Regions from separate parts of the Plantactinospora sp. BB1 genome, predicted to be linked through region 3. Evidence: riboswitches for the same ligand, from Rfam matches in the RefSeq annotation. Region 3 holds a riboswitch; each other region holds the start of a gene.
The links. Region 3 has a riboswitch for S-adenosylmethionine ahead of thrC (threonine synthase). Riboswitches for the same ligand answer to the same signal wherever they lie in the genome.
Positions count from the first base shown of each region.

Region 1: another riboswitch for S-adenosylmethionine. It lies ahead of C6W10_RS06075 (ABC transporter substrate-binding protein); the one in region 3 lies ahead of thrC (threonine synthase).
Region 2: another riboswitch for S-adenosylmethionine. It lies ahead of C6W10_RS02870 (GNAT family N-acetyltransferase); the one in region 3 lies ahead of thrC (threonine synthase).

Region 1 covers NZ_CP028159.1:1,435,832-1,445,594, reverse strand. Annotated here, with positions in the region: gene C6W10_RS06080 (amino acid ABC transporter permease) at 1-226, opposite strand, end outside; gene C6W10_RS06075 (ABC transporter substrate-binding protein) at 309-1,190, opposite strand; SAM riboswitch class I at 1,452-1,543, opposite strand; gene hrpA (ATP-dependent RNA helicase HrpA) at 1,650-5,714, opposite strand; gene C6W10_RS06065 (histidine phosphatase family protein) at 5,760-6,365, opposite strand; gene C6W10_RS06060 (acyl carrier protein) at 6,620-6,886, shown strand; gene C6W10_RS06055 (beta-ketoacyl synthase) at 6,945-8,192, shown strand; gene C6W10_RS06050 (beta-ketoacyl synthase N-terminal-like domain-containing protein) at 8,189-9,331, shown strand; gene C6W10_RS06045 (beta-ketoacyl synthase N-terminal-like domain-containing protein) at 9,331-9,763, shown strand, end outside.
Region 2 covers NZ_CP028159.1:666,480-676,242, forward strand. Annotated here, with positions in the region: gene C6W10_RS02855 (hypothetical protein) at 1-285, opposite strand, end outside; gene C6W10_RS02860 (DUF2625 family protein) at 423-1,142, shown strand; gene C6W10_RS02865 (DUF6585 family protein) at 1,410-2,168, shown strand; gene C6W10_RS02870 (GNAT family N-acetyltransferase) at 2,215-2,844, opposite strand; SAM riboswitch class IV at 2,858-2,973, opposite strand; gene C6W10_RS02875 (SRPBCC family protein) at 3,197-3,661, shown strand; gene C6W10_RS02880 (ACP S-malonyltransferase) at 3,658-4,791, shown strand; gene C6W10_RS02885 (ACP S-malonyltransferase) at 4,845-5,681, shown strand; gene C6W10_RS02890 (hypothetical protein) at 5,678-6,751, shown strand; gene C6W10_RS02895 (type I polyketide synthase) at 6,799-9,763, shown strand, end outside.
Region 3 covers NZ_CP028159.1:1,910,881-1,920,643, reverse strand. Annotated here, with positions in the region: gene paaN (phenylacetic acid degradation protein PaaN) at 1-846, opposite strand, end outside; gene C6W10_RS08145 (GNAT family N-acetyltransferase) at 910-1,926, opposite strand; gene thrC (threonine synthase) at 2,339-3,634, opposite strand; SAM riboswitch class I at 3,648-3,764, opposite strand; gene C6W10_RS08135 (dienelactone hydrolase family protein) at 3,962-4,705, shown strand; gene C6W10_RS08130 (DUF6295 family protein) at 4,759-5,037, shown strand; gene C6W10_RS08125 (oxidoreductase) at 5,090-5,980, opposite strand; gene C6W10_RS08120 (ABC transporter permease) at 6,200-7,012, opposite strand; gene C6W10_RS37185 (ABC transporter ATP-binding protein) at 7,009-7,947, opposite strand; gene C6W10_RS37180 (S24/S26 family peptidase) at 7,944-8,822, opposite strand; gene C6W10_RS08110 (PqqD family peptide modification chaperone) at 8,819-9,763, opposite strand, start outside.

The DNA of each region.
Region 1 (9,763 bases), 480 kb from region 3:
GCAGTCCCCGGAACACGTCGGTGTAGATCCGGGCCGGCCAGCGCAGCCAGCGGCTCCGGGACAGCCCGGCCATCGCCAGCAGCATGCCGAGCAGCGTCCCCACGATGGCGGAGAGCAGCGCCAGCAGCAGTGTGTTGGGCAGCCCGACCGTGAGCATCTCGGGCAGCGCCTCGCGCATCGACTCCCAGTCGAAGAACGTCTCCCAGAGCGTCGCCAGGGTCTCCATCGCCTCACCTGTCTCGGATCCACCAGTCGTCGGCCGGCCGCCCCGGGCGGCCGGCCGACGACTGTCTGATGTGCTGGCCGGGTCAGCTCGCCGGGGTGGCGGCCGGGCTCGTCGGACCGGCCTTGACCGGCGGGTACGTCACCGTGCCGCTGCCCGGCTTGAAGCTCTCCGGTACCGGCCGACCGGGGTAGTACTGCTCCTGGAGGCGGGTCCAGGTGCCGTCCTCGATCACCTGGTCGAGTGCGGAGTTCAGCGCCTCGCGCAGCGGGTCGGCGCCCTTGGCCACCGCGAACGCGGTCGGTGCCGAGCTGAGCTGCTTCTCGGCCAGTACGATCTTGCCGCCGCTCTCCTGTGCGGACTTCTCGCCGATCTCGGCGGGCGCGATCCAGGCGTCGGCGGTCTTCGACCTGAGCTGGTTGATCGCGCCGTTGTAGTCGGGTACCCGGACCGGGTCCAGGCCCTCCTTGGTGGCGTAGTCGTCCTGCACGGTGCCCTGCACCACGACCACCCGCTTCCCCTTCAGCTCGGCGAAGCTCCTGATCGGCGAGCCGGCCGGTACGTCGAGTCCGAAGTAGCCGAAGTCGTACCCGTTGGTGAAGTCGACGGTCTTGCGCCGCGCCTCGGTGATGGTGATCGACGACGAGCCGGCGTCGAACTTGTGGTTGTTGACCTGGGCGAGCAGCGCGGAGAACTCGGTGCCGACGAACTCGACCTTGAGCCCGAGCTTGCCCGCGACGGCGGTCATCAGGTCGTTGTCGAAGCCGGTGAACTTCCCGTCGGAGAGGAAGACGTTCGGCGGCGCGTCGGTCAGGGTGCCGACCCGCAGGGTCCCGGGTTGCAGCAGGTCGTACGGGTTGTCGGCGGTGTCGCCCGACGACGAGCCGCCGCAGGCGGCGACCGCGCCGAGCAGCGCGACGGCGGCGACCCCGGAGAGGAGGCGGGTGGCGAGAGGGTTGATGCGCATTGTGCTGAAACTCCATGAAATATCCGGCGACGGCGTGCCGGAGAACCACCCGAACCGGTCAGGTCACGGGCGGTACGCCGACGGCGTCGCTCAGGGGGTGCTGACGAGATGGTCGGAATGCCGCCGACCGGCGGTCGCGGTCAGGCCGAGGCCCGACAGAGCATGGTGCTCGTCCGGCAGAGGTCGACGTGTCGACGCCACCGGTGCCAGACGACATGCAGCCGGCTCGCCCGCCCGGCTCGGATGCTGCGCACTGCTGAACCTCCATCGGTCCTGGCGGTAGCACCCGCACCCACGGTGGGGGGTTGCTGCGACGTCGACGAGCCAGGTCTCTCGGTCGCTCTGGATGGCCGGAGGTCAGCCTACTAAACCCGGGTACCGACATTCCAACTGGTCAGGGCCGGGATGGCTGTGTCGCTCGCCACCCGCCGCCCCGGGGCGTCCGGCCGGTGCGGGGCCTCAGCCCGCCTCGGCGACGTCCATCGCCCGGTAGATCCGCTGTTCCGAGATCGGGTACGGCGTACCGAGCGCCTGGGCGAAGACGTTCACCCGGAGTTCCTCGATCATCCAGCGGATCTGCCGTACCGCGTCGGAACCCCGGCGGGCGGGTGGCAGCGCGTCGACCATCTCCCGGTACTCTTGCTGCACCTGCTCGATCCGGGCCTGCTGGTCGCGGTCCCGCTGCGGGTTCTGCGGCAGCCGGTCGAGGCGACGCTCGATCGCGGTCAGATAGCGGGGCAGGTCGGCGAGGCGGGCGTACCCGGTCTCGGTGACGAAGCCGCGGTGCACCAGTCCGGAGAGCTGGGCCCGGATGTCGGCCAGCGCCGCCACCATGGTCAGGTCGTTGGTCCGGGCCAGCCGCTGCTCGACCGCGTAGGCGGCGGCGAGCACCCGGCGTACCCGGTCGACGACCTCGACGGTGGTGTCGACCAGATCCGCCCGGACCCGGTCGCGCAGCGCGGCGAACCCCTCGGCGTCCCAGGCCGGCCCGCCGGCGTCGGCGATCAACTTGTCCACCGCCGCGTCGGCGGCGTCGTCGAGCAGCTCCTGCACGTTGCGGTGCGGGTTGCGGCTCAGCGCCAGCTTCGCCTCGTTGGAGAGCCGGCCGGAGACGAACTTCTGCGGCGAGCCGAGGGTCAGCCGGAGCAGTCGCCGGGTACCGGCCCACATCTGGCGACCCTGCTCGGCCTCGGTCTCGAAGACCCGTACCCCGACGCTGTCGCCCTCGTCGACCAGGGCCGGGTAGGCGGTCACCAGGTAGCCGGCCCGGTCCTGCTCGATCGAGCGCGGCAGCGTGCCGATGCTCCACTCCCGCAGCCCGGACCGTTCGACGTCCGGGGCGGCGGCGGCCACCATCCGGCGTACCTGGGTGGTGAGCTGCCGTTGCAGCGCCGGCAGGTCCTTGCCCTCGGCGACGGTCTGCCGCTCCTCGCCGACCACCCGGAAGGTGGGGCGCAGGTGTGCCGGCAGCTTCGCCAGGTCCCAGGCGTCCCGGGGCACGGTCACCCCGGTCATCCGGCGCAGCTCCCGGGTCAGCGCGTCGAGCAGCGGCTCCCGGCCGGGTGTGATCGAGGCCAGCACCGCCCGGGCGTAGTCCGGCACCGGGACGAAATTCCGGCGTACCGCCTTCGGCAGCGACCGGATCAGCGCCACCACGAGTTCCTCGCGCAGCCCCGGTACCTGCCAGTCGAAGCTCTCCGCGTCGACCTGGTTGAGCATCGGCAGCGGGATGTCCACCGTCACCCCGTCGGTCTCGGTCCCCGGCTCGAACCGGTACGTCAGCGGCAGCGCCACCCCGTCCGAGTGCCACTCGTCGGGGTAGTCGGCCGCGTCGACCCCGCCCCGTCCCTCGTTGACCAGCATCTGCCGGTCGAAGGTGAGCAGGTCGGGCCGGTCCCGGCGGGTCTTCTTCCACCAGGCGTCGAAGTGCCGGCCGGAGACCACCTCGGCGGGGATCCGCTGCTCGTAGAAGGCGTACAGCGTCTCGTCGGCGACCAGGATGTCCCGGCGCCGGGCCCGGTGCTCCAGCTCCTCCACCTCGTCGAGCAGCGCGCGGTTGTCGTGGAAGAACCGGTGGTGGGTCTGCCAGTCACCCTCCACCAGCGCGTGCCGGATGAACAGTTCCCGGCTCAGCGCCGGGTCGATCCGACCGAAGTTGACCTTCCGGCCGCTGACCAGCGGGATGCCGTAGAGGGTGACCTTCTCGAAGGCCATCACCGCGGCCTGCTTCTTTTCCCAGTGCGGCTCGCTGTAGCTGCGCTTCACCAGGTGCTGGGCGAGCGCCTCGACCCACTCCGGCTCGATCCGGGCGGCGACCCGGCCCCAGAGCCGGGACGTCTCGACCAGCTCGGCGGCCATCACCCAGCGCGGCGGCTTGCGGAACAGCGCCGAGCCGGGGAAGAGGGCGAACCTGGCGCCCCGGGCACCCAGGTATTCGTTCTTCTGCGTCTCCTTCAGCCCGACGTGCGAGAGCAGCCCGGCCAGCAGCGACTGGTGGATCCGGTCGGTGTCGAGGTTCTCCGGGGTCGCGTCGCCGGCCGGTGCCGTCGGCGTACCCGTGGCGGGGGCGTCGGTGCCGGAGTCGCCGCCGCGCCGGCCACGGCCCGGACGGGCGTCGGACGCCGCGCCGCCGGTGCTGCGGAGCACCTGGCGGAGTTGGGAGTGGATGTCCTGCCACTCCCGGACCCGCAGGTAGTTGAGGTATTCGGCCTTGCACATCCGGCGGAAACCGCTGGACGAGAGCGCCCGCTGCTGCTCCTGGAGATATCGCCAGAGGTTGAGCAGGGCGGAGAAGTCCGACTCCTTGTCGGTGAACCGGGCGTGCGCCTGGTCGGCCTGGGCCTGCCTGTCGGCGGGCCGCTCCCGAGGATCCTGGATGGAGAGGGCGGCGGCGATCACCGACACCTCGGTGGCGCAGCCGTTGCGCTCGCCCTCCAGCACCATCCGGGCCAGCCGGGGGTCGACCGGGAGCTGCGCCAGCCGGCGGCCCAGCGGGGTCAGCCGGTGCCCGGCCTCCTCGCCGGTCTCCTCCAGCGCGCCCAGCTCGCGCAGCAGGTTGACCCCGTCGGCGATGTTGCGCCTGTCCGGCGGGTCGATGAACGGGAACGCGGCGATGTCGCCCAGCCCGATCGCGGTCATCTGGAGGATGACCGAGGCGAGGTTGGTGCGCAGGATCTCCGGGTCGGTGAACTCGGGCCGGGACAGGAAGTCCGACTCGTCGTAGAGCCGGATGCAGATCCCGTCCGAGGTACGCCCGCAGCGCCCCTTGCGCTGGTTCGCCGACGCCTGCGAGACCGGCTCGATCGGCAGCCGCTGCACCTTGAGCCGGTGACTGTAGCGGGAGATCCTGGCCGTGCCGGGATCCACCACGTACTTGATGCCGGGGACCGTCAGCGAGGTCTCGGCGACGTTGGTGGCGAGTACGACCCGGCGACCCCGGTGCGGCTGGAAGACCCGGTGCTGCTCGGCGGTGGAGAGCCGGGCGAAGAGCGGCAGGATCTCGGTGTCCCGCAGCGCCGGGCGATTTTGCACGAGTTTGCCCAGCGCGTCGGCGGTGTCCCGGATCTCCCGTTCTCCGCTGAGGAAGACCAGGATGTCCCCGGGCCCCTCGGCGGCCAGCTCCTGCACCGCGTCGCCGATCGCCTGGATCTGGTCCCGTACGGTCTCCCCGTCGTCGTCCGGCTCCTCGCTGTCGCCCAGCTCGACCAGTGGCCGGTAGCGGGTCTCGACCGGGTAGGTCCGGCCGGAGACCTCCAGCACCGGCGCCGGCTCGTCGCCCGTGGCGAAGTGCCGGGCGAACCGTTCCGGGTCGATGGTCGCCGAGGTGATGATCACCTTGAGGTCGGGCCGGCGGGGGAGGAGCTGCCGGAGGTACCCGAGGATGAAGTCGATGTTGAGGCTGCGCTCGTGCGCCTCGTCGATGATCAGCGTGTCGTACTGCCGCAGCATCCGGTCCTGCTGGAGCTCGGCGAGCAGGATGCCGTCGGTCATCAGCTTCACCAGCGTGCTGTCGCCGACCTGGTCGGTGAAGCGGACCTTGTAGCCCACGACCCCGCCCAGCTCGGTGCCGAGCTCGTCGGCGATCCGGTCCGCCACCGTGCGCGCGGCCAGCCGGCGGGGCTGGGTGTGCCCGATCAGCCCCCGGACGCCCCGACCCAGCTCCAGACAGATCTTGGGTAGCTGGGTCGTCTTGCCGGAGCCGGTCTCGCCGGCCACGATCACCACCTGGTGGTCCCGGATCGCGGCGAGCAGGTCGTCCTTGCGCTCGCTGACCGGCAGCCCGGCCGGATAGCTGATCACCGGTACGGCGGCCCGGCGGCGGGCGAGCCGCTCCTCCGCGGTACCGATCTCGGCGGCGATCTCGGCGGTGGCCGCCTGCCGCCGCCCGAGATCACGGATCTTGGCGAGCCCCTCCATCCGGCGCTGGATCCGGCGCTGGTCGCGGAACATCAACTCCGGCAGCCGGGCCCGGAGCGCGGGAAGGTCGGCGGCGGGTACGGCAGGGGCGGGCGGTGGCGTCTGCATGTCGTCGCCAAGAATAGGCAGGCCCCGGCCGTGACCGCCCGTGAGTTACCCACCTTCCGGCGCCGGCCGCCCCGGTTGGCGTCGGGCCGGCGTCGGACGGTCCGTGCCCCAGCCCGACGGCAGCCGGTACGTCCACCCCGGGCGCCAGTCGAACGGCGCCGCCACCAGCTCGGCCAGCGGTACCCCGTGCAGCAGGTGGTCCAGCGCCCACCGGTTCGCCGAGTGCGCCACGATCAACACCCGGAAGCCGTCCCAGGCGGCGGCCAGGTCCCGGAGGAAGCCCCGGGTCTGCTCCACCACCTGCCGGTAGCTCTGCCCGCCCGGAAAGGGCTCGTCCAGATATCCGACCCGCAGCGGGGCCAGCTCGGCCACGGGCCGGCCGGTCAGGTCGCCGTAGTCGCACTCGCGTAGCCGGGTGTCCCGGTGCACCGGCAACTCCCGCAGCGGGAACGCCAGCTCGACTGTCTCCACCGCCCGGGCCAGGTCGGAGCAGAAGACCACGTGCAGCCCGTCGTCGCGGCGCCGCTCGCCCAGCTCGCGGGCCTCCCGCCGGCCGGCCCCGGAGAGCTGGCCGGGCCGCCAGCCGGTGGCCAGCCCGGTCTCGTTGTCGGTGGTCGTCGCGTGCGTCTCGTAGACGATGTCGACCGCCATGTCCCCACCCTGCCATCCGTACGGGCGGCGATCGCTTCACTCGTTACCGGAGTCCGGCGGTGGATATGGCGGACCGCCCGTCGCCATATAGGAGAAATATAGTCGCGGCTCACAGACTCGGGACAGTACCGCGATCCGATGGTGCCGCCAGACGGCCGAGGCGGCAAACGGTATCGGGCGGTGAGGCGCACGGCGCCGCCAGCCAAGGCCAGTCATCGAGATATTCACTCAACCGATCCGTTTCTGGAGGCGACATGAGCAGCACGACCCCCACCACCAGCACCGACATCGACCGCGAGCAGGTCAAGGAGATCGTCTGCGAGATTCTGGAAATCGACGCGGACGAGGTCACCGAGACCAGTCTGTTCAAAGAGGACCACGGTGCGGACTCGCTGCTCGCGATCGAAATTCTCGCCGCCCTGGAGCGGAATCTGCACGTCACGATCGACCAGGCGGAACTGAGCCGAATGGTGAATCTGCAGGGCGTTTACGCCGTCGTCGGCGAGGCGTCGAACGCCTGAGCGCGTCGCGCGGACGGCGGAGTCGGGTCGGAGGACTACAGGTGAGTGAGGCGCGATGATGAGCGTTCTGCCAGGCGATGCTCGATCGCCCCGCCGGGTGGTCGTCACCGGGCTCGGCGTGGTGACCAGCATCGGAATCGGGGTCGAGAAGTTTCTCGCCGGACTGCGGGCCGGTCGGAGCGGGGTCAAGCCGATCACCGCGTTCGACACGACCGGGTTCGCGTACGCCAACGGGTGCGAGATCACCGACTTCGACCCGGCCCGCTGGCTGCACAACGTCGACCCGGCACAGCTCGGCCGGGCGAGCCAGCTCTCGGCCGCCGCCGCCGGGATGGCGGTCGCGGACGCGGGCATGTCTCTCGGGGAGCTGCGGTCCCGCCGCGCGCTGGTGTCGGTGGGGACCACGGACGGCGAATCGCACGACCTCGACCAACTGGTCGGGGTCCAGGTCGACCGGGGGGCGGAACACTTCGACCCGGTCGTGGCGCGTCGGGTTCCCGCCGGCCGCCTCTCGTCGAGCATCGTCGCCGAACTCGGGCTGACCGATGTCGAGGCGGTGACGATCCCGACCGCCTGCGCGGCCGGCAACTACGCGGTCGGGTACGGGCTGGACGCGATCCGCAGCGGTGACGTGGACGTCGCCCTCTGCGGCGGTGCCGACGCGCTGTGCCGGAAGACCTTCACCGGCTTCTACCGGCTCGGCACCATCGCCCCGGAGGCGTGCCAGCCGTTCGACCGCAACCGCAAGGGCATCCTCACCGGCGAGGGCGCCGGCATCCTGCTGATGGAGAGCCTCGACTCGGCCCGGGCCCGGGGTGCCCGGATCTACGCCGAGGTGCTCGGCTACGGGCTCAACTGCGACGCGTACCACCCGGTCGCGCCGGACCAGAACAGCATCGCCCGCTGCATCGAGCTGGCCCACCGCAACGCCGGGGTGAAGCCGGAGGACATCGACTTCATCTCCGCGCACGGCACCGGGACCAAGGCGAACGACGTCACCGAGGCCGGCGCCATCCGGCAGGTCTTCGGGCAGGGGGCGCCCCGGACGGTCTCGATCAAGGGAATGATCGGGCACACCATGGGGGCGGCGAGCGCGCTGGCCTCGGCCGCCTGCGCCCTGGCCATCACCCACAAATTCATCCCGCCGACCATCAACCACGTCGAGACCGACCCCGAGTGCGGGCTCGACTGCGTACCGAACGTGGCCCAGGACGCCGATCTGCGGGTGGTGCAGAACAACGCGCTCGCCTTCGGCGGCAACAACGCGGTGCTGATCCTCGGCAGGTACGACGAGGTGACGCCATGACCGCGCTGGTGGTCGGGATGGGCGCGGTGGCCAGCATCGGCGGCAGTACCGTCGAGTTCTTCGACTCGCTCTGCGCCGGCTACAGCGGGCTGGCCGAACTGCGCGGCTTCGACCGCTCCCGTTACCGGGCGCAGCACGCGTACGAGATCGACGACCGACCGGGCCCCGGCTGCGACGAGACCCTGCGGGCCAGCCGGTGGCTGGAGCAGGCGGTCGGTGCCGCGCTGGCCGACGCCGGCCTCGACGACGACCTCGGCGACACCCCGGTGCTGGTCGGCACCACCCTGCGGGAGCTGCGCTCGGTCGAGCTGAGCTGGCGCGACGGGGTGCCGTTCGACGCCCGCGACCTGCACTTCGGCAGCGCGCTGCGGAAGCGGTTCGGGGCCACCGACACGCACACCGTGGCGAACGCCTGCTCGGCCTCGCTCTACACCCTCGGCCTCGGCATGGACCTGCTCGACCTCGGTGTCGCCGACACCGTCGTGGTGGCCGGGGTCGACACCATCACCGAGAGCACCTACGGGCTGCTGGACCGCTGCTACGCGGAGGCGCCCGAGCAGGTGCGGCCGTTCGACCGGGACCGCCGGGGCATGCTCCAGGGCGAGGGCGCGGTCGCCGTGGTGCTGCGCCGGGAGGCCGACGGCCCCGGTGCCGGGCACCGGCACGCCCGGGTCCGGGGCGTGGCGGTGAACTGCGACGCCTACCACCCGTCGGCACCGGACGCCAAGAGCATCGCCCTGGTCACCCGGGAGGCGCACCGGCGGGCCGGGGTGGAGCCGGCCGACGTCGACCTGCTGATGCTGCACGGCACCGGTACGGCACTGAACGACGAGGCCGAGGCGCAGGCCGTCCGGGAGGTCTACTCCGGGGTGTCGCCCTCGCCGTACATGACCGCCATCAAGTCGATGACCGGGCACACCGCCGGCGCCTCCGGGCTGCACAGCCTGGTGGTGGCGGTCGAGGCGCTGCGCTCCGGCGTGGTGCCGCCGATCCTCGGCCTGGAGAACCCGATCGACGAGGTCGACGGCTTCCGACTGGTACGCGAGCACGCCGAGCTGGCCACCCTGCGGGTCGCCCAGGTGGACTCGTTCGGCTTCGGCGGACTGAACGCCGTCGCGATCGTGGAGAAGGTGTCCTGATGGCTCCGGTCGACGTGGTGGTCAGCGGGGTGGGGGTGGCGGTCTCCGGGATCGCCGGCCCGGACGACCTGCTCCGGCGTACCCCGGCCGGCGCCGACGGCGACGACCCGACCCGCCGCCTGGACCGCAAGGGGCTGCGCTACAAGGACCGGGCCACCCGGCTCGCCCTCTGCGCCGGCCGGGACGCGCTCGCCGACGCCGGACTGCTCGGCGACCCGGGCCTGACCGTCCCCGGCGAGACCGTCGGCGTGGTGGTCAGCTCCAACTACGGCAACGTCGACACGGTCTGCGACACGGTGTCGACGATCGCCGAGGAGACCTACGTCGGGCTGAGCCCGATGAACCTGCCGGCCACCGCGAGCAACGTGATCGCGTCCTGGCTGGCGATCTGGTTCCGGCTGCGCGGCGCCAACCTGACCATGTGCAACGGGG
Region 2 (9,763 bases), 1.2 Mb from region 3:
GTCGAGCAGGCCCGGCCACAGCTCGTGGTCCGGACCGCCGTAGGGCGACATCGCCGACTCGTGATCGAAGACCCGGATGAACGCGCCGTCGGCGGTGAACACCACGGCCCACTCGTCGCCGCTGCCGTTGCTCATCAGCGCCGCCTCGTCCGCACCCCAGGCCGAGGTGTAGGCGTAGTAGCCGTCCCCGTCGTCGATGATGCGGTCGAGCACGGCCAGTGCCTTGCAGCGCCGCCGCAGCCGCTCGATGCCGGGCAGTCCGGCGGCGATGTCGTACGCGGTCACCGGGTGACCCTACTTCGGCGGACAGCGCCTCGATCACCTGACCTGACGCGCCCACCTGCGCCCGGTCGCCGCGCGCCCTGCCCCGTCGCCGTCCGCGCCGCACCGCCTCCTTCCGGCGGGTGACCCATAATGGCGCGATGCGGCCCGTTGACGACCTGATCCACACTCCGGACCCGGCATGGCCGGTACTCGAAGCGGAGCTGGCCGCGCTCGGCCCGGCGGTCGAAGTCCTTCCGGTCGATCCGGAGGCCGGTCGGGCTTGCCTGCACCGGCTCCAGGTCACCGCCCGGTCCCGTCTGGGCGCCCTGGCGCTGCACACCGGCGGCCGGTTGGTCGACGGCGGCTGGCTGCGGGTGCTCGGCGGCGGCAGCCCCGAGCGGGGTCTGCCCTCGTTGGCCGAGGCCAACGGCCTACCCGGTGACGGTCAACCGCCCGCGGCCCTGCTGGTCGGCCACGACGTGCTCGGCGGCCGGTTCGAGGTCAGCGGCGCCGATCCGGCCGCCATCGGCCGCCCGGGCGAGCCCGGTGAGGTCTGCTACTTCGCGCCCGACAGCCTGGAGTGGGAGGAGCTCGGCTGCGGGCACGGCGCCTGGCTGTCCTGGATCGCAGCCGGCGGGACGGCCGAGTTCTACGAGTCGCAGCGCTGGCCCGGATGGCGCGCCGAGGTCGAGCAACTGCCGGCGTCACACGGGCTGGCGGTCTACCCGTTCCTGTGGTCCAGCGAGGCGCATGACGACCTCGCCGCCACCGCACGTCGGCCGGCCCCGCTGCGGGAACTGTTCGCGATCCAGGACGAGGCGGCCGCGTTCCTCGCCGCCGATCCAGACGCGGAAGCGGTACGGATCGACGTGCGGTAGCCAAGTCTCTTTGCCGGTCGGTCGCGGGGTCGAGTGGAGGCTCTGTCGGGGGCGTTCGGCGTGGCCCCTGCCGCCGCGTCGTTAGCGTTGGCCGGTGGCGGGCAGCGCCGGCGACCGAGCTGGACCTGATCGTCGCATCGAGCGGTGGTGGTGGTGGCGCACCCCGCGCCGCCACCGGTCCCGGCCGTTCCAGCCGGCGACCCGTTGACCGCCCGGACGACGATGGGAACCGATACGTCGCAGGATCGTCCGGGAGGTGAGCGTCGGATGCGGAACTGCCCGCCCGAGATCACGGAGATCGTCGCGGAGACCGGCCTCGGTGAGGTGGTCGAGCGCTATCGACAGGCGGTGGCGATGGAGCTGAGTTTCGCCGTCACCTGCGGCGTACTCGGGGTGTCCGGGTTGGTTTTCGGCGACGAGGTCGGGCGGGCGATCGGTGCCGGGGCCGGTGGGCTCGGGGTGCTGTTCGCCGTACCCGCCTGGCGCAGGTCCCGCCGTCACCTGTACCTCTGCACCGGTGGCCTGCTCACCACCACCGGGACGAGCACCGTGACCCGCCTGCTCCGCTGGGCCGAGGTCGCGCACGTCCGGGTCTGGACCACCCGGATCTACCAGCTCGGCCCGGTGGAGGAGTTCCCGCGCTGCGTACTGGAGCTGACCGACGGCACGACGCTGAACCTGGCCAGGCCCCCGTACGCGGGCATGGGCCGGCTCGCCGGGGCCGTCGAGCGGGCCGTGACCGAGACGACCTACCCGCGCCGGACCGCGGAGATCGCCGAGACCGGCACCAGCGTCTTTGGCCCGATCACGGTCAGCGCCCTGGGAGTACGCGACGGACGGCGATTCGTGGCTTGGTCGGAGATCGCACGGGTGGAGCGGGGGCGGGTGCGGCTGCGCATCTGGAACCGCGCCGGCCAGCAGGTCATTTCCCGGCAGGTCAGGACGATCCCGGATCTCGCCTGCCTGCTCAGGATCGCGTCCACGGCACGCGGCGGGACCGCGAACCCGGCGAACGCGCTGCCTTGACCCGGGGGGAGCCAGGAGCGGGTTCCGGCGCCGAGAGCGTGCTGCGCTACCCGTCGTCTCGGCGACGGGTGTCGAGGCCACTCGGCTCCGTGACGTCCGGCCAGGCCATCCGGAACTTGCGGGGAGCACCGTTGAGTCGGGACGGGTCTCCGCCGGGCGGTGACACGGTCGCCGTCTCGACGTTGCGGGCTCCGCAGGCGCGGTAGAAGCGCTGCGCCGCCGTGTTCTGCTCCAGGACCCACAGGTACATCCGTGCGGCCGTCGCGTGTTCCAGGACGGCTCGGGCGGCGTGGGCCAGGAGCGTGGAGCCGACGCCGGTCCGCTGGTGGCCGTGCACGACGTGCAGGTTGTCGACCAGGCTGCCCCACCTGGGGTCGTGGTCGAACACGACGTGGACGAAGCCGACGAGTCGGCTCTCGTCTTCGGCCACCACGGTCCGGCTGTTGGTCGGGGCAGCCAGGCGGGCCGACCAGACCGAGTGCCGGTCAGCGGCGACGTCCCCGTCGAGGAAGGAGTCGGCGTAGGCGCCACGGTAGTGCCGACGCCAACTCTCGGCGTGCAGTCGGGCGATCTGCTCGGCGTCGGCGGCGTCGGCGAGACGCAGTCGTACCCGGCCGGTTGGCGTGGGGTGCTGTTCGGGTGCCGTGTCCTGGTCGAAGGAAGGGATCGACGGCACTTGGGACCTCCTGCTTCGCGGCTTGCTCGGCATCGCTCGTGCCGAGCCTGGTCCTCACCCGGAGCACCCCGCCCGCGAACGGAGGGTTGCCGGCCAGCGAGCCGGGGCTTCGCGCTGGCGCTCATGACCTGTGCCGGCGATCGTAGCACCGGCTCGGTGCCGCCGGAGGCGTCGGCGCGATACCGCAGCAGCGCGTTCGAGAGGTGCGCATGCTGACGGGCACCTCTCGCCGACGGGCGTGCCCGCGTCCACAGTGACCCGACGTCGGGCAGGACATATCGATGAACCTCTATGGATGAAGCCACGTCAGTTGCCGGATGTCCGCCGTCGACCGGCCCGGAACGCTGTGCATATGGCGATGGACGTCAACCGCAACGCCCCGGTGGTCATCGAACTGGAGGTCTTCACCCGCGCCGCGCCCGGCACGGTGTGGAACCTGCACACCGACATCGACCGTTGGTCGGACTGGAACCCGCACATCGAGCGGGCGAACCTGCGCGGATCGCTGCGGGTCGGCGCAACCTTCGACTGGCGCATCGCCGGCCTGGAGATCACGTCAACGGTCGCTGATCTCGTACCGCAGCGGCGCATCGCCTGGGGCGGCCGGACACGCGGCATCGACGGCCTGCACGTGTGGACGTTCAGCCCGCAGCCCGAGGGCGTCCTCGTCCGGACCGAGGAGTCCTGGGACGGCGAGCCCGTACGGGTCGACCCGACCAACCTGCGCATCGCGCTGGAGGCCTCGCTGCGTGACTGGCTGAGCGCGCTGAAGAAGACCGCAGAGGCCGACGGCCTGCCGGAAGGAGGATCGGCATGAGCTCCTCCGGGCGGTACGGGTCCACCTCCTCGGTTCTGCTCTTCTCCGGCTTCGGAACCTCCGGTCCCGGCCTGGTCCGGCAGCTACAGAACCTCTATCGGCGACCGGCTGACCGGCAACTCCTGGACGTCGCCGCGGAGGCCGTCGACCGGGCGGTGCACCGGTTCGGCGCGGAAAACGCTCGGCACCTGCCGCCGGACGGGATCCCGCTGCGCGGTTGGCTGCGTAACCAGGCGCCGATCACCCCGGCGGCACTGCGCTCCTCGGTGGTCGAGGGGCTGCTCACCCACCTGATGCACCTGTGTCTGCTCCGGCCCGGATCCCGGGCGGCGTGGTCCGGCCCGGTGATCGGGCTCGGCCACAGCCTCGGCCTGATCTCCGCGGTGGTCGCGGCACTGCGGCCGGACGGCGGCCAGCAGCAGTTCCTCCGGGACGCTCACGAGTCGATGGCGATGACGGCCCTGACCCTGCTGCGCTGCCAACAGGCGGCCGGTGAACCGCACGGCGAACCGGGTCTCGTGCGCCGATATGTTCAGCTCAGCGGCGCCAGGGAGCGGCCAGGGCCGATGGTCGCCGTCTCCGGGCTGGCGGTGGACCGGCTCCGCGACCTGCTGGCCGAGCACCTGACGGAGGGCGGGCGCCCGGTCGAACTCGGCCTGGTGAACGGACCCAGCGACGCCGTCCTGTGCGGCAGTACCAGCGGACTGCTCGAACTGTGGTTCCGGCACCGGACGGCGCTCGCCGGGGCAGGCGTCGGCTACGCCTTCCTGCGCAGTACGGTCCCGTTCCACAACAGCCGGCTGGCGCCGGTACTCGACCACCTGAACGCGGACCGGGCCTGGGCCGGTACGTCGATCACCAGCGCCCGGCTCGCCGCGCCGGTGTACGCCACGGATTTTCCACGGAACCTGCAACGGGCCGGAGATCTCTACGCCGACTGCCTCTCCCAGGTGATCTGCCGGCCACTGGACTGGTCGGCCACGGTGCGATCGGTGATGGCCGAGCACCGCCCGTCGCGGGCGTACGACTTCGGCCCGGGAGTCGCGGTGCGGATGTTCACCCGCAGATGCCTGGAACCGCAGGGCGACGTCCTGGAGTACATCCCGGTGCGGCCGGTCGCGACGGCCTGAACTGCGGCCGCCGGGCGACCGACCCGGAAGAGACCATGAAGAAGGGTTCACGCATGTACGCACTGGTATTTCCCGGACAGGGCACCCAGCGCCCGCGAATGGGCGTCGACCTGTTCCGGCGCTATCCCGAGATCGTCGCCGCCGCCGAGGAGGTCCTGGGCTGGTCGCCGCGCGAGATGTCCGAGCGGGGCGACGTGGCGGAGCTGACCGACACCCGGTACGCCCAGCCGACCGTCTTCCTGGTGAACGCGCTCCGGGCACTCGCCCACGCCGAGGACAACCCCCGCGAGTACGCCGTCTTCGCCGGTCACAGCCTCGGCGAGTTCAACGCGCTGGTAGCCGCCGGAATCCTCGACCTGATGGACGGGCTGCGCCTGGTCCGGGAACGCGCGCTGGCGATGGCGGAGATCCGGGACGGCGGCATGCTGGCGGTGCTCGGACTGCCGGCCGACGAGGTCGAGCGGGTGATCCGGCGCAGCAACCTGAACCAGGTGTTCCTCGCCAACCGCAACAGCGACCGCCAGGTGACCCTCGGCGGTCAGACCGCCCAGCTGGGGCTGGTGTCGCGGCTGCTGCGATCCGCCGGCGCGAGCAACGTGCTGCCGCTGCGGGTCAGCGGGCCCTTCCACACCCCGCTGATGGCTCCGGCCCGGATCCGCTTCGCCCGGACCCTCCGGGAGGTCTCGTTCGGTACCGGGCACACCCTGGTCGTCTCCAGCGTCACCGGCGCGGACTTCGACCCCGGGTCCGCGACCGAACTGCTGACCCGGCAACTGGTCAGCCCGGTGGAGTGGGTGGCGGTGGTGCACCGGCTGCGCCGGCTCGGGGTGACCCAGGTGGACGAGCTTGACGGCAGCACCCTCACCGCGATGATCGGAGCGGTCCGGTGACGGCCGTCGCGGGCGCGGCGGTCTCCGCCGCCACCGAGGTGGTGGCCTCCCCGGTCGGCCCGGTGCGGCAGCTGACCGCCACCGGTCGGCTGGTCAACGCCGACCCCACGATGTACCTGGAGTGCCGGCAACGGCAGGCCCTCTCCTACCTGCGGGCCGTTACCCCGGCGGCCGACCTGCTCGGCTACGGCGCGCTCGGCAGGACCGCCGACTACCACCGGCACTGTGCGATCCAGCAGCAGCCACGGTGGACGATGCGGCAGGACCTGTGCGGCGTTGAGGACCTCGCCGCCCTGGGGTACGAGGTGCAGTGGATAGGACACGGCAACCTCGACCTGCTGCCGAGGCTCCCCGGACTCGTGGCGGCCGGTCAGCCGGTGACCTTCTACGCGCCGGCCGCCGACGTCGGCTACTGGGCCGACCTGATGCGCCGCCGTGGGCGCCCCGACGGCGGCGGGCGCGGCGCGCACGGCGTGATGGTCTGCGGGGTCTCCGAGGACGGTGCGTGGCTGGTGGCCCCGGACACCACCGACGAGGGACCCGATTTCCGCCCCGAGTACCTGGCCGTCGCCGAGGTGACGGCCGCCGCCACCGCCGACCCGGAGCACTGGTTCGTGGACTGCCTGAGCCTGCGCAGGACCGGGGCGCCGCAACCGGAGGTGTTCGCCGAACGCTACCGGCAGGTGGTCACCGGGCTGCGGGACGGGTTCGAGGCGTACGAGGCCCTGCCCCAACTGCTGCTCGCCGACCGGGCCCGCCGCCCCGACCTGGACCAGCAGGTGGCCAGCGCCGACCTGCTGCGGATGCTCGCCGGTTCCCGGAACCTCTTCCACCGGTTCCTCCGGTACACCTCGCACAGCCCGGAGGTGGTGGCCGCGTACCGCCGGCTGGCGGAGCTGCTCTCCCAGTTGCTGGGCCGGTCCATGGGATACCTCGCCGGCCAGGGTCCGGACGACCTCGACCCGTGGCGCCGTGACCTGCGAACCCTCCGGACGGCCGAGGTGACCCGCCTGCGCCAGCTCAAAGCCGAGCTGGCCGCCGGAGCCGTGACGATCACCCTTCCCGGTTGAGCGGGACCGGCCGTTCCCGACCACCACCGAAGGCGAAGGTGCCGAGCATGGACATCGCAATCATCGGTCAGGCCGTCGAGATCCCGGGGGCCTCGGATCCGCAACGCCTGTGGGAGCTGGTGGCGGCCGGGCACTGCCTCACCCGGCCCTTTCCGGCCCGGCGCCGGCAGGACGTCGACGACTTCGTCCGTCACCGGGACCGGACCGCCCTCGGCCAGCAGCCGGAGCTGACCGGACCCGAGTACCACCGGGCCAGCTACCTGGACCGGATCGACCTGTTCGACCACGAGTTCTTCGGGATGACGCAGACCCAGGCGGCGCTCACCGACCCGCACCAGCGGCTCGTACTGCGCACGACGTACCGGGCCCTGGAGGACGCCGGCTACCTGGGCGAGCGGGTCCGGGGAAGCCGGACCGGGGTGTACGTCGGCTTCGCCGCCAATCCCGGCGGCGACTACGCCGAGTACTGGTCCACGATCGACTCATCGGTGAACCAGCTCGGGATCACCGGCAACATCCCGACGATGCTCGCCAACCGGCTGTCGTACCTGCTCGATCTGCGTGGTCCCAGCATGGTGGTGGACAGCGCCTGCTCGGCGTCGCTGGTCGCCGTGCACCTGGCCCGGACGGCCCTGCTCGCCGACGACTGCGACATGGCCGTGGTGGCGGGCGCCCGGGTGATGCTGTTGCCGGTCAAGCGCGCCTCCACCCGGATCGGGATCGAGTCGTCCGACGGTACGACCCGGACGTTCGACGACTCCGCCGACGGCACCGGAATGGGCGAGGGCTCCGCTGCCCTGGTGCTCAAGCGCCTGGACCGGGCACTCGCCGACCGCGACCAGGTCCTCGCGGTGATCAAGGGCAGCGCGGTGAACCACGACGGCAGTTCCGAGTCGATGACCGGTCCGGACGCGCGGTCGCAGGCCCGGCTGCTGACCTCGGCCTGGCGGCAGGCCGGAATCGACCCGCGCACCCTCGGCTACCTGGAGGTGCACGGGACCGCGACCCGGATCGGCGACCCGGTGGAGATCGACGGCCTGAGCCGGGCGTTCCGCGGGGTGACCGACGAGCGCGGCTTCTGCGCGGTCGGCACGGTCAAAACCGTCGCCGGGCACCTCTTCGAGGGGTCCGGAGTCCTCGGAATGATCAAGGCGGTGCAGGGTCTGCGGAACCGGCAGATCGCCCCGCTCGGCTACCTGCGGCAGCCGAACCCGGACATCGACTTCGCCGCCTCGCCGGTCCGGTTGCCGACCGAACTCGAACCGTGGCCGGAGCGCGACGGGGTCCGCCGGTGCGGGGTGAGCGCGTTCGGCCTCGGCGGCACGAACGCGCACGTGGTCCTCGAGGAGTACGTCGATCCGGCGGTCGAGCCCGACGCCGGGCTCGAATACCTCTGTACGCTCAGCGCCAGGACCGACCGGTCGCTGCGGCTGATCCTGGGTGCGCTGCTGGACCGGCTGGCCCCGGGTGACCTCGACCGGCGGCTCGCGGACGTCTGCTACACCGCCAACGTCTCGCGCAGCCACCACGAGCGCCGGGTCGGGCTGATCGTCCGGGACATCGACGAGCTGCGGGACGGGCTGGCCGCGATCCTGGCCGGTGATCCGCCCCGGGTCCGTGCCGACCGGGACGACCGGGGCCGCCTGCTGGAACGGCTGCGCGTCGGTTGGCAGCGGGGCGACGAGGTCGACCTGCTGCGACAGTTCACCGACGGACGCCCGGCTCCGCGGACGGTCAGCCTGGTGCCGTACCGGTTCGACGAGACCCGGGCCTGGGTGCCGTTCCCGGACGACTGGGAGGCGCGCCTGCTCGGCGGCACCGGGCCGATCGGGCAGTCCGGCGCCTACCAGGTGACCTTCGTTCCGGTCGACGGCGCGGCGGAAGCCGGCACACCGGTGTCGGTGGTCGCACTCGTCGACCCGGACACCCCGGACGCGGCGTCCCGGCTGACCGCCGCGCTGCCCGGCGTACGGCTGGTCAGCCCGGCACCGCCGGACCCGGAGGCGCCGGACCGGTTCTCCGCGACCGCCGACCGGATCGTCGCCGACGAGCCGACGCATCTGGTCTTCGCCCTGGGCTTCGAGCCGCGACCGGCCACCGAGCTGGCGGAGTTCGACCGGCGGGTCGAGAAGAACGTCGTCGGGCTCTTCCTGCTGGCCAAGGAGCTGATGCGGCGAGCCGCCCAGCTGACCCTGGTGCTGTTGACCCGCAACGCCCTGGCGGTCGAACCGGGCGGCGGTGCGGTCGCCGAGAACGCCGCCCTGGCCGGGCTGGCCAAGACGCTGATCCAGGAGTACCCGACGCTGAACGTCCGCCTGGTGGACGTCGACGACGCCACCGCCGATGACGTGCTGGGCCGGGAACTGCTCGCCGACGCCCCCGGCGTCTACGCGCTACGCGACGGTGTGCCGTACGCCGAACTGTTCAGCGAGATCCCCGAGTTGACGCCCCGGGCCGACCTCGACGCCGGGCTGCCCCGGCCCGGGGGTGCCTACCTGATCAGTGGCGGTACCGGCGGCCTCGGCCTGGCCGTCGGGCAGCGCTTCGCGCAGCAGGCGCCAGGCATCCACCTGTACCTGACCGGCCGGACCCCGCTGCCACCCCGCCCGGAGTGGGAGCGGCTGGCGCACAGCCCGGACGGCGGCCCGCTCGCCGACCGGGCCCGCGCCTTGCTGGACCTCGTCGAACTGGGGGCCGACGTCCGGGTGGAGAGCGGTGACGTCGGAGACGAGGAGCACCTCACCGATCTGGTGGCCCGGATCCGGCGCCAGCACGGGCGCCTCGACGGCGTGGTGCACGCGGCGGGCGTCCCGGGCGAGAACCTGATCATGTTCCGGACGGTGCAGGACTTCCGGCGGGTGCTCCGGCCCAAGATGCGCGGCGGCTATCTGCTGGACCTCCTGACCCGGCACGATCCACCGGACTTCGTCGTACACATGGCCTCGGCCGCGGCGGTCTTCCCGTCGCTGGGCCAGGCCGACTACGCGGCGGCGAACTACTACCTGGACACGG
Region 3 (9,763 bases):
GGGGCGGAGCGCCAGGGTGGAGGCGAGCTTCTCGCCCGGTGCCTCGGGGGCGAGCAGGATCAGGTTCGGGTCGAAGCCCGCCTCGGCGAGCACCTCGCGGGCGTACCGGACGGTGATGGCGAGCGGCAGCACGGCCCGGGGGTGCGGCTTGACCACCACCGGGTTGCCGGTGACGAGCGAGGCGAAGAGTCCCGGGTAGGTGTTCCAGGTCGGGAAGGTGTTGCAGCCGATCGCCAGCGCCACCCCGCGCGGCACCACGTGGAAGTTCTTCGTCATCCGCAGCGGGTCGCCCTTGCCGGCCGGCTTCTCCCAGGCCGCCGTCGCCGGGTGCCGGGTCATCTCCCGGTACGCGTAGGCGAGCGCTTCGAGGGCCCGGTCCAGCGCGTGCGCGCCACCGGCCTGGAACGCCATCACGAACGCCTGCCCGGTGGTCGCGTGCACCGCGTTGGCCAGTTCGAAGACGTGGGCGTGCAACCGGGCGAGGATCTCCAGGCAGACGCCGACCCGGGTCTGCGGCCCGGCGTCCCGCCAGGTCGGCAGCGCGGTCGCGGCGGCGGCGAGCAGCACCTCGGCGTCGGCGTGCGGGTAGCTCACCCCGAGGTCGATGCCGAACGGGCTCGCCTCGGTGGCCACCCAGTCGCCGGTGCCGGGCTGGTCGAGCGGGAACTTGCCGCCCAGGTACGCCCGGAACGCCGCCTCGCCCTCGGCGGCGGCGGTCTCGCCGTAGACCCGGGGGCTGGGCGACTCGGGGTAGGCGGACCAGTAGGAGCGCTCGGTGATCGCGGTCAGCGCCCGTTCCAGGGTGTCGGCGTGCCGGGCGAAGAAGGGGTGCGGGGTCTCCGTCATCCCGCCATCATGCCGCACCGGCCCGGCCGGTCCCAGCCTGCGCACCCGGGCGGGCGCCGCTGGTCAGAGGGTTGCCTGCCAGGTGTTGAGCCCGGCCACCGCGCGGAAGCCCAGCGCCTCGTTGATCGAGATCATGTAGTCGTTCGACGCCGCGTTGTAGGTGTCGATGACCCGCAGCGCCGGCTCGTGCGCGCGGATGTGTCGCAGGTTGTCGACCTTGATCACGGTGCCGAGGCGGTGCCCCCGGTGCGCCGGCTCGACCAGGGTGATCTGCTGGAAGGCGTGCCAGTCGCAGCTGGTGTTCATGCCGATCCCGGTCCAGGCCACCAGCCGGCCGGTGGCGTCGTGTCGGGCGCCGCTGTTGTACCAGTACTGGCCGCGCTCCTGGTGCGCCTCCTCCATCTCGCGCAGCCGGCCCACGTCCGGCCGGGCCGCCTCCCAGGTCAGGTCGCCGAGCGGCGCGTCGCTGATCAGGCGGCTGTCGAGGTAGGCGACGTCCTCGGCGTACTCGTCGGGGGTGGCGCCCCGCCAGCGCACGATCGAGTAGCCCTCGGCCCGGGCCAGTCCCTCGGTCAGCAGCCGGTCGAGTTCGGCCTCGTCGAGCGTGCTCAGGTCGAGCCGGCGGCGTACGTCGGCCAGCGCCGGTTTGGCCCCCATCGCGGCGGCGAAGGCGTCGCCCGGCGTCGTCGGCGCGGCGTCGGGGCTCATGTTCGCCACCTCGGCGATGATCCGCTTGCGCCCCTCCTGGCGGACCAGCCGCACCGCGTGGTTGTAGAGCGCCCGGCCGACGCCCCGGCGGCGGTACTCCGGATGGACGGCGAGCACCAGCTCGGCGTTCTCCAGGTTCTCCCGCTGCGGCAGCGAGACGCCCAGGTAGCCGACGGCCACCCCGTCGAGATAACCGAGCGCGTGCCGGCCGTCGCTACCCGGCCACGGGCGCCGCAGCCCGGCGAAGAAGCGCTGCCGGGACAGCGTCGGCACGTCGGGCTGGTCGACCGTGCGCGCGGCGGACTCGATCTCGTACGCCCGCTCGGTGGCGGCCACGTCGGCGACATCCAGTGGGGTGACCACGATATCCATGCTCTGGAGAGTGCCGCTTGCACGAACCGGGCGCGACCGAATATCGGGGAACCGTCACCCGGGTCGGTGGATTCGCGTTGAGCCCGACGGGCGGCGACGACGTCGGCCGGACCGGGCGGGAGAGTTTGGTCGGGAGGACGCCCGCACAACGCCTCCGGCGCTGGGTCGTAAGAGCTTTGAAAGTCTACGGCGGTGCGTCCTCCCGCACGGAGCATCTTGCGTCGTGCAGATGCAGGCGTCAAGCCCTCTTCCGCGTGTTTTCGTCACGGGCGGCAAAAGAGCAGCTACGCACCGCATCCGTACCGCCGGGTCCGACGCTTCGCCGAGGTAACCGAACGATTCCACCTGCAAGTTGCACGTGCATCTGCCCGAGCACGCTTCGGGCAGATGCCAAAAATTTCTTCCGGAAAATTCAGCCGAGCAGCCCGGCGTCGCGGACCGCCCGCAGCGACGGCTTGACCCGGTACGTCGGACCGACCTGTGCCGCCACCGCGTCCAGGGTCTTGAGGCCCTCGCCGGTGTTGAAGACCACCGTCTCGGCGTCCGGATCCAGCCGGCCGCTCGCCACCAGCTTGCCGAGTACGGCCACGGTGACCCCGCCGGCCGTCTCCGCGAAGACGCCGGTGGTCCGGGCCAACTGCCGGATGGCGGCGCGGATCTCGTCGTCGTCGGCGTAGTCCATCCAGCCGCCGGTACGGCGCACCGCCTCCAGCGCGTAGAGCCCGGCGGCCGGGTCGCCGATGTTGAGCGACTTGGCGATCCCGGTCGGCCGGACCGGGGTGATCACGTCGGTGTCGGCGTGCAGCGCGACGGCGATCGGGTTGCAGCCGACCGACTGGGCGCCGAAGACCTTCCAGCCGTTCGGCGGCGCCTCGACCAGTCCGATCTCGACCAGCTCGCTGAACGCCTTGTCAATCTTGGTGAGCAGCTCGCCACTGGCCATCGGGATGACCACCTGCTCGGGAATCCGCCACCCCAACTGCTCGGCCACCTCGTAACCCAGCGTCTTGGAGCCCTCGGCGTAGTACGGCCGGACGTTCACGTTGACGAAGGCGGTGTCCTCGAACTCGTCGGTCTCGACCAGCTCGCCGCAGAGCCGGTTGACGTCGTCGTACGAGCCGTCGATCGCGACCACGTCGCCGCCGTAGACGGCGGTGGTCACCACCTTGCCCTGCTCCAGGTCGCCGGGGATGAAGACGATCGACGGCACCCCGGCCCGGGCCGCGTGCGCGGCGACCGAGTTCGCCAGGTTTCCGGTCGAGGCACAGGCGAACCGGGTGAAGCCGAGACCACGGGCGGCGGTCAACGCCACCGACACCACCCGGTCCTTGAACGAGTGCGTGGGGTTGGCGCTGTCGTCCTTGACCCAGAGCGGCGCCCGGATGCCCAGCTCGGCGGCGAGGCCGGCGGCCGGCACCAGCGGGGTCAACCCCGGGTCGAGGGTGACCCGGGTGGTCGGGTCCTGGCCGGTCGGCAGCAGCGCGGCGTACCGCCAGAGGTTCTTCGGGCCGGCCTCGATGTCGGCCCTGGTGACCCGGGCCAGGGTCGCGGCGTCGTAGCCGACCTCCAGCGGGCCGAAACACTCGTAACAGGCGTGCTGCGCGACCAGCGGATATTCGGTGCCGCAGCCGCGACAGACGAGAACGCGGGCGGGGTTGGGTGCCACCGGGCTGGTCTGGCTGGGGGTCGCGTCGATGATCGACGTCATGGCGATAGCCGTCCTCTCATCTTTCCCTGGCGCCGCACCGCGCGGCGGGGACGGATTTGGCACCTGCTCCGCCGTGGAGTGGTTGCCGGGGCGTCATCGGGCCGTATCCCTCAGCCCCTCTGGATGAGGTATGAAGTTGTGCCGACAGTCTACGGGCACCGCAGGCCGCTGTCCCGGGTCTGTTCGCGGTGTGAGGAAGATCCCCGCACCGGGTCACCGGGTCACCGGACCGCCGCCGACCGCCGGCTGAAATAGTTACCCGGGCTAATGAGAATTCGGGTACGGCCGGCGGACGCGGTCCGGCCGGGCAGGACGGGAGCAACGACGGTGCGGGACGGGATGCAGGCCGGAACGGTCCGGATCACCGGGGCGGGCGGCGACGAGATCGAGGCATATCTCGCCCAGCCCCTCGATGCCACGCCGCACGGCGGGGTGGTGGTGATTCACCACATGCCCGGCTACGACGAGCCGACAAAGGAGATCACGCGTCGGCTGGCCAGCTACGGGTACGCGGCGATCTGCCCCAACCTCTACTCCCGGGAGGCACCCGGCGCCAGCCCCGACGACGCGGCGGCGACGGCACGGGCCGCCGGTGGCGTACCCGACGACCGGCTCGTCGGCGACGTCGGCGGCGCCGCCGACCACCTGCGCGGGCTGCCGGCCTCGAACGGCAGGGTCGGGGTGATCGGGTACTGCTCCGGTGGCCGGCAGGCGTTCCTGGCCGCCACCCGACTGCCGCTGGACGCCGCCGTCGACTGCTACGGCGCGTTCGTGGTCGGCAACCCGCCGGAGAGCTTCCCGCTGGCGGTGAAGCCGCTGCTCGACCAGGCCGACCGGCTCTCCTGCCCGCTGCTCGGGCTCTTCGGCGCCGAGGACCAGTACCCCTCCCCGGCCCAGATGGACGAGCTGTCCCGGGAGCTGACCCGGCTCGGCAAGCCGCACGAGTTCCACACCTTCGCCGACGCCGGGCACGGCTTCTTCGCCGTCGACCGGCCCAGCTACCGGCCGCTGGCGGCCACCGAGGGGTGGCAACGGGTCCGGGACTTCTTCGACCGGCACCTGAACGCCTGACCGGCGAATCCCCTCCGTCCGAGTCCCCTCCGTCCGAGCCCGAGGAGGCCGGCATGTGCACGTACGTCACGGTGAAGCGCGAGGTCGACGGCAGCGGCAAGGGTGCCGGCGGCTGGTTCCCGGTCAGCCACACCTGCGTCTACGTGGACCATCCGACGCACGCGCCGTACGCACACACCCTCAACATCGACTTTCTGAACCCGGCCGCCGGCCCGGGGGCGCGGGTCGCGGTCGAGCTGACCGAGGAGTCCGCGCTCGCCCTGGTCGAGGCGATCCAGGCCGCCCTGGCCGCCGCGCCGGCCGGGCTGGCCAGCCGCGACCAGCAGGTCTGACCCGGAGTACCCGTGGCCGGGACACGAGCCCCGGCACGGGCACCCCGGGCGGTCAGCCGGCCTGGTCGAGCCGGGCCAGTTCGTCCGGGCTGAGCCGCAGGGCGCCGGCCGCCACGTTCGCGACCAGGTGCTCCGGATTGCCGGTACCCGGAATAGCCAGGACGTGCGGGCCCCGGTGCAACGTCCAGGCGAGCCGGACCTGTGCCACCGTCGCGCCGTGCGCCCGCGCCACCGCCCGCAGCTCCACATCGGAGTCACCGGCGGCGGTCGCGCCCGCCTCCCGGCCGGCACCCGCGATCGCGAAGAACGGCACGAAGGCGACGCCCTGCTCGGCGCAGATCCGCACCAGGTCGTCGGCGCTACGCCGGTAGTCGACGCCGTACGGGTTCTGCACGCAGACCACCGGCGCGATCGTCTGCGCCTCGGCGAGCTGCTCCGGCCGTACGTTGGAGACGCCCAGGTGCCGGATCAGCCCGGCGTCGCGCAGCTCGGCCAGTACCCCGAACCGCTCCGCGATCGGTTCGGGGCCGTGCACCCGCAGGTTCACCAGGTCGAGGTGGTCCCGGCCGAGCTGCCGCAGGTTCTCCTCGACCTGGCCGCGCAACTGCTCCGGCCGGGCCGGCGGCAGCCACTCGCCCGACGGGTCCCGCCCCGGCCCGACCTTGGTGGCGATGACCAGGTCCTCCGGGTACGGCGCCAGCGCCCGGTTGATCAGTTCGTTCGCCGACCGCAGCGGCGAGAAGTAGAACGCGGCGGTGTCGATGTGGTTCACCCCGAGTTCGACGGCCCGGCGGAGCACCGCCACCGCCCGGTCCCGGTCGCTCGGCCCGCCGTCGGAGTTCCGGGTCAGCCGCATCGCGCCGAAGCCGATCCGGTTGACCGTCAGGTCGCCGAGCCGCCAGGTGCCGGCGGACGCCGCACTCACCTCGTCGGATCCTGTCATCGCCAAACGCCTCCTCGTGCGCTGTCCACCCGTGGTCGGCCGACCGCCACCGCAGTGGTCGACGGTCGGCACGGCGGCGAAGACTAGCCGGTCGCGCCACCCGGCCGGACAGGGCACCACCTGCGGCTTTCGTCGATCTCCCGTGCGACAATGGTGTGGTCGGGCCGCGTGTTGCCGTGCAGCGCCCGACTGCCGTCCGGGCGCCCCGGAGCCGCCGACTCAGAGCGCCCGGGACTGCCGCACCAGGGCCCGGCCCACCCCGGCCACCGCGACGACGGCGACCACCCCGAGCAGCAGGAAGTGCGGCCAGACCTCCGCGAACCCGCGCAGCAGCGCCTCCCGGAGCGCGGTGACGCCATGGCTGACCGGGTTGACCACGGCGAGGATCCGCGGCACCGTACCGAGATTCTCGATCGGATAGAACGACGGGCTGGCGAAGAGCAGCAGCGGGACCAGCACGTTCACCAGTACGGTGAACCGCTGCGCGTCCCGCACCACGGTGGCGAGCAGCAGGCAGAGCGCGTTGAACGCCAGCGCGGCGAGCAGCGCCCCGCAGAGCAGCGCGGCCCAGCGGTCCGCCGGCCAGCGAACCCGGAACAGTGCCGCCGAGGCCGCCAGCGCGGCGACCGTCTGCACCGACACCAGGGCGGAGCCGGCGAGCAGCTTGCCGGCGACGTACTGCCACCGGGTCAGCGGGTACGACCACAGCTCCAGCGCCATCCCGTGCGCCCGCTCCCGCACCAGCGCGGTACCCGAGATGGTGGCGGCGGAGAGCAGCGCGGAGAACATCAGCGCGGGAATGACGAAGTCGGGATAGCCGACGGTCCGGCCCCGGTAGGTGACCGTACCGATCAGGTCGGCGAGCGAGGTGGCGAAGAGTGCGATGTAGACGGCGCTCGGCACCACCGCGAGCAGCAGGTCGCCGCGGTCGCGGGTGAGCAGCAGCCACTCCCGCCGCAGCGTCGCGGTGAGTCCGGAGCCGTGCCAGGGCGGCGCGGCGGTGTCGTCGTCGGCCAGGCCGGTCAGGCTCACCGGGTGGTCACCTCCGATCGGGTCAGGGCCACGAAGGCCTCCTCCAGCGAGGCCGTGGCCAGCTCCACGCTGTCGACCGGGATCCGCTGGTCGGCCAGTTCGGCCAGCAGCCGGGGCAGCCGGCGCCGCAGGTCCGGTCCGGTCAGGACGATCTCGTTGCCGCTGCGGGCGGCGGCCAGCCCCAGCCGCAGCGCCCCGGCGGCGATCGCCGGCCAGCCGTCCACCGAGCCGCTCCGCAGCACCGCCCGTGCCTCGCCGCGTTCGTCGCGCAGATCCGCCGGGCTGCCGTCCCGGATCAGCCGGCCGTGCCGCAGCACCAGCACCCGTTCGGTGTTGCGCTCCACCTCGTCGAGGTAGTGGCTGGTCAGCACGATGGTCAGCTCGTGCTGCCGGCGCAGCTCGTTCAGGGCGGCCCAGACCCGACGCCGGCCCTCGACGTCCAGCCCGGCCGACGGCTCGTCCAGCAGCAGGATCCTCGGCACCCGGAGCAGCGCCCGGACCAGCTGGAGCCGGCGCCGCTGCCCGGCGGAGAGGGCCTGCACGAGCCGGTCCTGGCTGCCGGCCAGCTCGAAGGCGCCGAGCAGGTCGTCGGCCCGGGAACGGGCCCGGCGCCAGGGCAGGCCCCGGAACGCGGCGGCGACCCGCAGGTTGTCCCGGACCGAGAGGGTCAGGTCGAACGGCCCGGACTGGTGCACCACCGCCACGTCCCGCTTCGCCTCGCCGTCGGGCTGGCGGCCGTGCACCAGGAGCCGTCCGGAGCTGGCCGGGCAGGCCCCGCAGACCAGTTTGAGCAGGGTGGTCTTGCCGGCGCCGGCCGGGCCGAGCAGCCCGACCGCCTGGCCGGGCGCAACGTCGAAGGTCAGCCCGTCGACCGCCGGGGCGGTGGCGCCGGGATACGCCTTGACCAGGTCGGCCGCGGCGATCGCCGGGGTCACGGCGCACCGTCGAGCGCCGGCTGCGGGAATCCCGGCAGCGGGGGTACGCCGAGCGTGGCGAGGATGGTCCGGATGGCGCTCACCGGGCCGGTCTCCGACAGTGGCGGGCCAGTCCGCAGGTGGTGGTCGACGTCGTCCGGGGCGATGACCGGCTGGGCGTCGTCGGCTCCGCCCACCGGTGCGAAGCCGTCCCGGCCGCCGGACGGGGCCGGTGCGCCGAACCGGCAGCCGAGCACGATGTCGAGCCGCTGCGCCGGCCGGGCCGGGCGGCTCCGGCCGGCCAGGGCGGTACGCAGGTCGTCCACCGGGCGTACCGCCGCCGGGGAGATGCCGACGGTCACCCCGCCCAGCGCGTCGAGGGCGTCCAGGGCCCGGCGTACCCGGTCCGGCAGGGCGGAGCCGGCGGCGAGGTGGCGTACCCGGACCAGGGCCTGGGTTCGCCGGCTCCCCGACACCGGAAGCTGGTGGTCGGTCTCCGGTACGGCCCGGGCCGCCGCGCCGACCAGCCAGAGCGTGACGCCGTCCGGCAGCGGCAGGGGCGGGCCGCCGACGGCCGGGGCACCCGGGGCACGGGCCGGGACCTGCGGCACCCGGCCGAGCAGTGCCGCCCGGGGCACCGGCGGGTCGTACAGCGGCAGGTTGTCACCGGCGGTCAGCAGGTGCTCCGGCAGCCGGGCCACCACCCGGTGCACCACGATCCCGTCGCCGTGCTGGTACGCGACCACCTCGCCCGGGCAGACCTGGTCGAACTCGACCGGCTCGACCACGACGGTGCCGTCGGAGAGCACCGGCACCATGCCGGAGCCGGTGACCGGTACCCGGGCCAGGCCGCCGGCCGCGAGAGTCGCCCGTACCCCGTCGGCGAAGTCGCTCACCGGTGGCCCCCCTCGCCGGCCGGTCCGGACGGCTCGGCCGACCGGAGCAGGTCGCGGGCGTGCAGCAGCGCCACGAACTCGCGGACGTCCCGGGCGACGGCCTCGCGTTCCCGCCCGTCGTCGCCGCCGAACGCGTCGGCCAGCTCCCGCACCACGGTCGGCACGTCGCTGCCGGCGGCGAGCCGGCGCCAGATCCGCGCGGCGCTCGCGTTGAACGTCTGGAACTCCCCGTCGTCCGGGTGGTAGAGCCGGACCTCCTCGTCGTCGTCTACCCAGACGACTGCGGAGTTGATCCCGACCGTCACGCGACACCTTCCCCTCGGGTGGTCGGCAGTGGAAGCCACCGGCGTTCTCCGGACGGTGGGGCCCGGGCCCGCCGGTCGTCGTACGCCGGGCCGTCCCGGACCGGGCGGGGCGGCGTCCTCGCCCGACCCCGTCGCCGCGTACCGCCGGAGCCGGTGCAGGCGGCAGCGCCGGCAGTCCGCCGGGTCCCCGTCCTCGACGGCGCCGGCCGGCGACGGGTCGTCCGACGGGCCGGTCGGGACGGGCGGGGCGAACATCTCGTGCAGCGGCTGGTACCGCAGGTTGCCGGCCCGGTGCGGCGGGCCGGAGACCGCCCCGCGGGGATAGACGTCGCCGCGCGGGTCGACGTGGATGTCGAGGCCGTCGAGGCCGCAGTCGGCCGGTACCGGGCAGGACCGGGCCGCGAGCGGGCCCCGGCTGAGGAGCCTGCGGGCGACCGGGCTCGTCCAGGCGGACCGCCGCGCCGACGGGTGCTCCCCGCCGAGCTGTTCCCAGCCGAGGTGGAGACCGTCCGGGGTGCCCCGGTCGAGGGCGGTGTGGCTCATCATCCGGACCCGGCTGAACTCGATGCCGTCCAGGAACGCCATCAGGCTGTCCAGCGCGGCGATGTTCTCCGGCGACACCACGTGGTCGATCGC